DNA from 2 places in the Streptomyces sp. NPDC104814 genome. Region 1 is predicted to be linked to the other one. Evidence: riboswitches for the same ligand, from Rfam matches in the RefSeq annotation. Region 1 holds a riboswitch; the other holds the start of a gene.
The links. Region 1 has a riboswitch for glycine ahead of gcvT (glycine cleavage system aminomethyltransferase GcvT). Riboswitches for the same ligand answer to the same signal wherever they lie in the genome.
Positions count from the first base shown of each region.

Region 2: it holds a riboswitch for glycine, as region 1 does, so the genes downstream of both, gcvP (aminomethyl-transferring glycine dehydrogenase) here and gcvT (glycine cleavage system aminomethyltransferase GcvT) in region 1, are expected to answer to the same signal.

Region 1 is NZ_JBVJOL010000003.1:521,915-526,319, forward strand. Features, by position in the region: gene ACZ64A_RS15470 (serine hydroxymethyltransferase) at 1-1,018, opposite strand, end outside; gene gcvH (glycine cleavage system protein GcvH) at 1,036-1,413, opposite strand; gene gcvT (glycine cleavage system aminomethyltransferase GcvT) at 1,523-2,641, opposite strand; glycine riboswitch at 2,682-2,790, opposite strand; glycine riboswitch at 2,791-2,886, opposite strand; gene ACZ64A_RS15485 (AAA family ATPase) at 3,057-3,722, shown strand; gene ACZ64A_RS15490 (enhanced serine sensitivity protein SseB) at 3,780-4,405, shown strand, end outside.
Region 2 is NZ_JBVJOL010000004.1:512,678-517,082, forward strand. Features, by position in the region: gene gcvP (aminomethyl-transferring glycine dehydrogenase) at 1-2,092, opposite strand, end outside; glycine riboswitch at 2,269-2,364, opposite strand; gene ACZ64A_RS18265 (PRC-barrel domain-containing protein) at 2,479-2,850, shown strand; gene ACZ64A_RS18270 (DNA polymerase IV) at 2,972-4,405, opposite strand, start outside.

The DNA of each region.
Region 1 (4,405 bases):
GGAGGCGGTCCTCGGCCTGCTGGCCGTCCAGCTCGCTGTCGCGCAGGTCGACCAGGACCAGGTGCACATCCGTGCCGCCGGTCAGGACGTTCACCCCCGCCTCACGGGCGTCCGGCGAGGTCAGCCGCTCGGCGAGGATGCGGGCGCCCTCCAGGGTACGACGCTGGCGCTCCTTGAAGTCCTCGGAGGCCGCCAGCTTGAAGGAGACCGCCTTGGCCGCGATCACGTGCTCCAGGGGGCCGCCCTGGAAGCCCGGGAAGACGGAGGAGTTCAGCTTCTTCGCGAAGTCCTGCTTGGCGAGGATGATGCCGCCGCGCGGGCCGCCGAGCGTCTTGTGCGTGGTGGAGGTCACGACGTCGGCGAACGGCACCGGGTTCGGGTGCAGCCCGGCCGCGACCAGCCCGGCGAAGTGCGCCATGTCGACCCACAGGTACGCCTCGACCTCGTCGGCGATCCGGCGGAACTCCGCGAAGTCCAGCTCACGCGGGTACGCCGACCAGCCGGCGATGATCACCTTGGGGCGGTGCTCCTTGGCGAGCCGCTCGACCTCGGCCATGTCGACCAGGCCGTTGTCGTCGACGTGATAGGGGACGACGTTGAACTGCTTGCCGGAGAAGTTCAGCCGCATCCCGTGGGTGAGGTGGCCGCCGTGCGCCAGGTTCAGGCCCAGGATGGTGTCGCCGGGCTGGGCCAGCGCGAAGAGCGCGGCCTGGTTGGCGGAGGCGCCGGAGTGGGGCTGGACGTTGGCGTACTCGGCGCCGAACAGCTCCTTGACCCGGTCGATCGCGATCTGCTCGGTGACGTCGACGTGCTCGCAGCCGCCGTAGTAACGACGGCCGGGGTAGCCCTCGGCGTACTTGTTGGTCAGCACCGAGCCCTGGGCCTCGAGGACCGCCACGGGGGCGAAGTTCTCGGAGGCGATCATCTCCAGGGTGGACTGCTGGCGGTCCAGCTCGGCGTCGACCGCGGCGGCCACGTCCGGGTCGAGCTCGTGCAGGGGCGTGTTCAGAAGCGACATGGGATTCCTGCGACCTCTCAGCCGTTGGTGAAGGCGTCGTACTCGGCGGCGGAGAGCAGGTCGTCCGGCTCGCCCGTGACGCGCACCTTGAACAGCCAGCCGCCCTCGAAGGGGGCCGAGTTCACCAGCGACGGGTCGTTGACGACGTCCTCGTTGACCTCGGTGATCTCACCGTTGACGGGGGAGTACAGCTCCGAGACGGACTTGGTCGACTCCAGCTCGCCGCAGGACTCGCCCGCGGTGACCGTGTCGCCGACCTCCGGGAGCTGGACGAACACGACGTCACCGAGCGCGTTGGCCGCGTGCTCCGTGATGCCGACCGTCGAGACGCCGTCCTCGGCGCCCGACAGCCACTCGTGCTCCTTGCTGTAGCGCAGCTGCTGGGGGTTGCTCATGGCCTGAATTCTCCTGTACGCGGGTCTGTGCTGATGAATGGGGGACTGCGAAGACGCGCGTGACCAGGGGCGATGTGCCCCATGTCACGTCGGAGGGCTTACGCCAGTGTCACTTCTGCCGCTTGTAGAACGGCAGCGCCACGACCGTGTACGGCTCATGCGTACCGCGGATGTCGACGCCGACACCCGGCGTGCCCGGCGCCGCGTGCGCCGCGTCCACGTAGGCCATGGCGATCGGCTTGCCCAGCGTGGGAGAGGGGGCGCCCGAGGTCACCTCGCCGATGACCTTGCCGTCCGCGACGACCTGGAACCCGGCGCGCGGGACGCGGCGGCCCTCGGCGACCAGGCCGACCAGGACGCGCGGCGGGCTGGACTCGGCGCGCTCGGCGGCCGCGGCGAGCGCCTCGCGCCCGACGAAGTCGCCCTCCTTGTCGAACTTGACCACCCGGCCGAGCCCGGCGTCGAAGGGGGTCAGCTCGGCGGTCAGCTCGTGCCCGTACAGCGGCATGCCCGCCTCCAGGCGCAGCGTGTCCCGGCAGGACAGACCGCACGGGACCAGGCCCAGGCCCTCGCCGGCCTTGGTCAGCGCCTGCCACAGCTCGACGGCGTGCTCCGGCTTCACGAACAGCTCGAAGCCGTCCTCGCCGGTGTAGCCGGTGCGGGCGATGAGCGCCGGGACGCCGGCGACGGTGCCGGGCAGGCCGGCGTAGTACTTCAGGCCGTCGAGGTCGGCGTCGGTCAGGCTTGCGAGGATGCCGGGGGACTCGGGGCCCTGCACCGCGAGCAGCGCGTACGCGTCGCGGTCGTCGCGCACCTCGGCGTCGAAGCCGGCGGCGCGCTCGGTGAGGGCGTCGAGCACGACCTGGGCGTTGGAGGCGTTGGCGACGACCATGTACTCGGTCTCGGCGAGCCGGTAGACGATCAGGTCGTCCAGGATGCCGCCGTCGGCCTGGCAGATCATGGTGTAGCGGGCGCGGCCGGTCTTGACCGCGCCGATGTTGCCGACCAGGGCGTGGTCGAGGAGGGCGGCGGCCTGCGGGCCGGTGACGGTGATCTCGCCCATGTGGGAGAGGTCGAAGAGCCCGGCCTTCGTGCGTACGGCGTTGTGCTCGTCGCGCTCGGAGCCGTAGCGCAGCGGCATGTCCCAGCCGGCGAAGTCGGTCATGGTTGCGCCGAGCGAGCGATGCACGGCATCGAGCGCGGTGAGACGGAGTTCGGTACTGCTCATCGGTCGGTCGTCTCCCAGGGGAAGGACAGGGCGAGGAAGTTCCTCCCCATCTGTCATCGGAACCTGAGAGGTTCGCCATGACCGCTCACGGTCCTGGCTTGCACCTTGGGTGGGGCCGCCGACGTGGACGGCCCGCTTTTCAGATGTGCCTCGCCCGCGCGGTAACGGGGCCTGAGAGATTCAAGGGAGGGACTTGCTCCTTCGGCGCCCCAGCCTTGGGCTGGGAACTCTCCCGCGCGGATTCAAACGGCCGGTATGCAGTTGGCGGGCTCATCATTGCACGCCTCGCCCGAAGACGGCAGGCCGCATCTGTAACCGGGTTGTGGCGGTACGTACACGAAACCGGGAGGCGATCCGCATTACCTTCTCTTTACCTGCGTTGGGCAGGTCATCACCTGAACGCCAGGGGAGGACGATGACGGTGGACAGGATCACGGCGTACGCGACGACCCCGGGCCTCACGCTGCCCTCGCAGCCGGCGGCGCCCGCCCTGGAGACACGGACCGGCCCGGTGGTGCGGGACCTGCGCGAGCGGGCCGGCCGCAGCCCGCACGCCCTGCTCTTCGGCCCGTGCGACCTGGTCGTCGTCACCGGACTGCCCGGCAGCGGCAAGTCCACCCTGATGCGCCGCGCGGTACCGGGCCTGCGCGTCGACTCCCAGGACACCCGCGACCGCTACGACGCCCGCCTGTCCCGCCTGCTGCCCTACGCGCTCTACCGCCCGCTGGTCCGCCTCGCCCACTACGCCGCCCTGCGCCGCGCCCTGGCGAGCGGCGAGGGCGTCGTCGTGCACGACTGCGGCACACAGTCCTGGGTGCGCGGCTGGCTGGCGCGCACGGCCCGCCGCCGCGGCGGCACCCTGCACCTGCTGCTGCTCGACACCGACCCGGACACCGCCCTGACCGGCCAGCGCGCACGCGGCCGCGGCGTCTCCCGGTACGCCTTCCACCGCCATCGCCGCGCCACGGCCCGTCTGCTGTCCGCCGTCGAGCGCGGCGACCTGCCGGCCGGCTGCGACGCGGCGGTCCTCCTCGACCGGGACGCGGCGAACGCCCTGCGGCGGATCGCCTTCACCGGCTGAACCGCCGTGCGGTTAGCCTTTCAGCCACAGCAGCGGTTCGAAGCAGATGGTGGAGAGATGGACTTCCCTGCCGACCTTCCGGCGGACTTCCCGGCGCAGACGCACCCCCATCCCCACGGCGGATGGCCCGGCAACGAGCTGGAGGAGGTGCTGTCGGCCTCCCTCGGCGTCCCGGGAGCCGGCGGCCGGATCGTGGAGGTGCTCGGCCGCAGCTTCCTGTGGATCCCCCTTCCCCACGGCGGCGGCCCGCACAGCGGCCCCCTCGACCTGCCCACCACCGAGATCGCCGGCCAGGCCTACGTCCCCGTCTTCAGCTCCGAGGAGCAGTTCCGCCAGGTCGCCGGCGCCCACATGTCGTACACCGTCGCGCCCGCAGTGGAGTTCGCGCGCGGGCTGCCGGCGCAGGTCGGCATCGCGGTGAACCCGGGCGGCCTGGTCGGCATACCGCTGCCGCCCCAGGCGGTGGCCGAGGTGTGCCGGGCCGGCCGCACCCCGCTGGACGGCCCCGCGAGCGGCGGCCGGGTCCGCCTGTACGAGCCGGACTGGCAGGACGACCCCGTCGGCTTCCTCGCCACCGCCTCCGCCGAGTTCGAGGCGACCGGCACCGTCCTGACGGCCCGCCGCTGCCTCGCCGTGATCGAGACGGCCGACCCGGTCATGTTCGTCGGCGTCGAACTCTCCCA
Region 2 (4,405 bases), on a different contig from region 1:
AGTGACCCGGCTTGGCGAGGCCGACCAGCGCGTTCAGGTTGGCGCCGTCGACGTACACCTGGCCGCCGGCCTCGTGCACCTGGGCGCAGATGTCGGCGACGTGCTCCTCGAACACACCGTGCGTCGACGGGTAGGTGATCATCAGGACCGCGAGCTGGTCACGGTACTGCTCGATCTTCGCCCGCAGGTCCTCGACGTCGATCTCGCCGTCCTCGGCGGTCTTGACGACGACGACCTTCATCCCGGCCATCACGGCGCTGGCGGCGTTGGTGCCGTGCGCGGAGGACGGGATCAGGCAGACGGTGCGCTGCTCGTCGCCGTTGGCGCGGTGGTAGCCGCGCACGGCCAGCAGACCGGCCAGCTCGCCCTGCGAACCGGCGTTCGGCTGCAGCGAGACCTTGTCGTAGCCGGTGACCTCGGCGAGACGGTCCTCCAGCTCGTGGATCAGGGTGAGGTAGCCCTCGGCCTGCCCGGCGGGCGCGAAGGGGTGCAGCTGGCCGAACTCGGGCCAGGTGACCGGCTCCATCTCCGTGGTCGCGTTGAGCTTCATCGTGCAGGAGCCCAGCGGGATCATGCCGCGGTCGAGCGCGTAGTCGCGGTCGGACAGCTTGCGCAGGTAGCGCAGCATCGCGGTCTCGGAGCGGTGCTGGTGGAAGACCGGGTGGGTCAGGTAGGCGTCCGAGCGCAGCAGGTCCTGCGGCAGCGCCTCACCGGCGGCGGCGTCCAGCGCCTCGATGTCGCCCGCGACGCCGAAGGCGCCGAACACGGCGGCCAGCTGGTCGCGGGTCGTGGTCTCGTCGCAGGCGAGGGAGACGTGGTCGGCGTCGACCGGGTACAGGTTGACCCCGCCCTCCCGCGCGGCGGCGACGACGTCGGCGGCCCGGCCGGGCACCCGCGCGGTGACGGTGTCGAAGTAGGCGCCGTGGACGATCTCCACGCCGCCGGCCTTCAGCCCCTCGGCGAGGATCGTGGCGTACCGGTGCGTGCGCCGCGCGATGCCCTTGAGGCCGTCCGGACCGTGGTAGACGGCGTACATGCCGGCCATCACCGCGAGCAGGACCTGCGCGGTACAGATGTTGCTGGTGGCCTTCTCCCGGCGGATGTGCTGCTCACGCGTCTGCAGCGCCAGCCGGTACGCCTTGTTCCCGTCCGCGTCCACGGACACGCCCACGAGCCGCCCGGGCAGGCTGCGGGCGAACTTCTCGCGTACGGCCATGTAGCCGGCGTGCGGACCACCGAAGCCCATCGGCACGCCGAAGCGCTGCGTGGTGCCGACCGCGATGTCCGCGCCCAGCTCGCCCGGCGACTTCAGCAGCGTCAGCGCCAGCAGGTCGGCGGCGACGGTGACCAGCGCGCCCAGCTCGTGCGCCTGGTCGATGACAGGCTTGAGGTCGCGTACGGCACCGGAGGCGCCCGGGTACTGGAGCAGCACGCCGTTGATCTCGCGGGCGGCGAGGTCGGCCGGGATGCCGTCGGCGAGGTCGGCGACGACGACCTCGACGCCGGTCGGCTCGGCGCGGGTCTGGATGACGGCGATGGTCTGCGGCAGCGCGTCCGCGTCGACCAGGAAGAGGCCCTTCTTGTTCTTGCCCATGCGCAGGGACAGCGCCATCGCCTCGGCGGCGGCCGTGCCCTCGTCGAGCAGGGAGGCGCCGGAGGTGGGCAGACCGGTCAGGTCGGCGACCGTGGTCTGGAAGTTCAGCAGCGCCTCGAGCCGGCCCTGGGAGATCTCCGGCTGGTAGGGCGTGTACGCCGTGTACCAGGCCGGGTTCTCCATGACGTTGCGCAGGATGACCGGCGGGGTGAACGTGCCGTAGTAGCCGAGGCCGATCATCGAGCCGAGCACCTGGTTGCGGTCGGCCAGGGAGCGCAGCTCGGCGAGCACCTCGGCCTCGCTGCGGGCGCCCGGCAGGTCCAGGGCGTCGGCGTTCTTGATCACATCCGGCACCGCGGCGGCGGTGAGCTCGTCCAGCGAGCCGTACCCGACCTGGGCGAGCATCTTGGCCCGTGCCTCGTGGTCGGGACCGATGTGACGCTGCTCGAAGGGAATCCCCTTCTCGAGCTCGGAGAGCGGAATGCGATGGGCGGTCATTGCGGAGGCCTCCTGGTCTGACGCGACCTTCGAGGGGCACCACGGCACGGGTACCCGAACGGCCTCCCCCTCTGTCATCTCGACCTGAGAGCTTCACCGGAGCGCCCGAGGGCACCCGGCTTTCACCGTCGGTGAGAGCGGAAGCCGTCGGCACCCGCCCTGCTTTCCAGAGTGACCTCGTCCGTGCGGTACGTGAGCCTGAGAGATTCCGGGGAGGATTTGCTCCTTCGGCGCCTCCGATGAAGTCTGGAGGACTCTCCCGCACGGGGTCAGCAGCCGTTGTCAGCCTACCAAGCGAGGTCAACGCCGGGGCCCCCGAGTGGCCGCCATCACGATTGTGCTCTTTCGTAGTGCTTACAGCAGTCTTGCGAGCGAGTGGAGGGCCCGTGCAGACCGAGATCGATCCGCGCAACCTGATCGGCCGCAAGGCGTTCGACCGCAGCGGCGTCAAGATCGGCACCGTCGACGAGGTCTACCTCGACGACGCGACGGGCGTGCCGGAGTGGGCCGCCATACGGACGGGTCTGTTCAGCAGGGACGCCTTCGTCCCTCTGGAGCCGAGCGAACTGATCGAGGGCGCCCTGCACGTCCCCTTCGAACGCGCCCTGATCAAGGACGCCCCTGACTTCGGCGTGGGCCGCCACCTCTCCCCGGAACAGGAACTCCAGCTCTACCACCACTACGGCCTCGACATCACCGCCCCTCCCCCGCTCCAGGACCACGACTTCGGCAAGGTGGCCGGCACGGAGGAGCCCTGACGGGCAGTTCCGGACCCATCCCCTTCCCGCCGGCGCCCGCCCCCATACGGCCCGCCCACATGCGACAGGTCGGGACCGGCGCGTCCGTGCGGACCGGACCGCGCACCCCCTCCCCTGCACTTCAGCTCGGGGAGGGCGGTCCCCTCCACCCGCTGGCCGCCGGGTGGCCGGCCTCGGCGCCGCCGTCGACCGCCGGCCCCTCCGCCGCGGACCCGGCCCCCGGTCCGACCGCCCCCGAAGCCGCTCCGTCGAGGTACGCGGCCGGGGCGTCCGGTCTTCGCCGCACCAGCGGCAGCGGTTCCGCCGGCTCCAGCGCGGGATCGTCCGTCCGGAACGTCCGGACCCGGCCCGGCGCCGAGTCGGGTGTCTCGAAGCGGACCGTGACCCGGCCCAGGCCGCTGCCCTGGACCCAACCGTGCCCGTACTCCGTGTGCCGCACGTCGTGCCCCGGCAGCCAGAGCCGCTGCTCCGGCTCAGGTCCCTCGGAGACGGGCTGCGGCGCCTGCGCGGCGTCCTCCTCCTGCGGCCCCTCAGCCCGCGCCAGCTCCCCGGCCGCCTGCGCGAACAGGTCCTCCTGGGTGTAGTCGGCGAGCCCGGTGACGCCGACTCCGAGCAGCCGCACCCCGCCCGTCGTGTCCACCGCGTCCAGCAGCCTCAGCGCCGCCTCCCGGACCACCGCGGGATCGTCCGTCGGCCCGCGCAGCGTCTCCGACCGGGTCAACGTCGAGAAGTCGTAGCGCCGCACCTTCAGCACGATGGTCCGCCCGGACAGCCCGGCGGAGCGCAGCCGCCGCACACAGCGCTCGGCCAGCCGCTGCACCTCCAGCCCGATCCGCAGCCGGTCGTGGATGTCCACGTCGTAGGTGTCCTCGACGGAGACCGACTTCGCCTCCCGCTCCGCCACCACGGGACGCTCGTCGTGCGCCAGCGCCATGGCGTACAGACCGTGGCCATGGGCCTTGCCGAGCAGCCGGACCAGCTCGTCCTCACCGGCCTCCACGATCTCGTCGACCGTGCTGATCCCGGCCCGCCGCAGATGGTCGCCGGTCGCCGGCCCCACTCCCGGCAGGGTCCGCACCGACAGCGGCCCGAGCAGAGCCCGCTCGGTGCCCGGCTCGATCAGCTCCAGCCCGTCCGGCTTGGCCCGCTCGGAGGCGATCTTCGCGATCATCTTGGACGCGGCGAGTCCCACCGAACCGGTCAGCCCGGTGACCGCCAGGATGTCCGCGCGCAGCTTCAGCCCCGCCCGCTCGGCCGACTCGCTGTCCCAGGCGACTCCCCCGGCCTCCAGGTCCACGAACGCCTCGTCCAGACTGAGCGGCTCCACCAGCGGCGAGAGCGCCCGCAGCAGCCCTATCACCTGCTCGCTGATCGCCCGGTAGAAGGTGAAGCGGGGCGTGAGGTACGCGGCGTTCGGCGCCAGCCGGCGCGCCTGGGCCGTGGGCATCGCCGAATGGACCCCGAAGACCCGCGCCTCGTACGACGCGGTGGCCACCACGCCGCGCGGCCCGAGCCCGCCGACGACGACGGCCTTCCCGCGCAGGCTGGGCTTGGA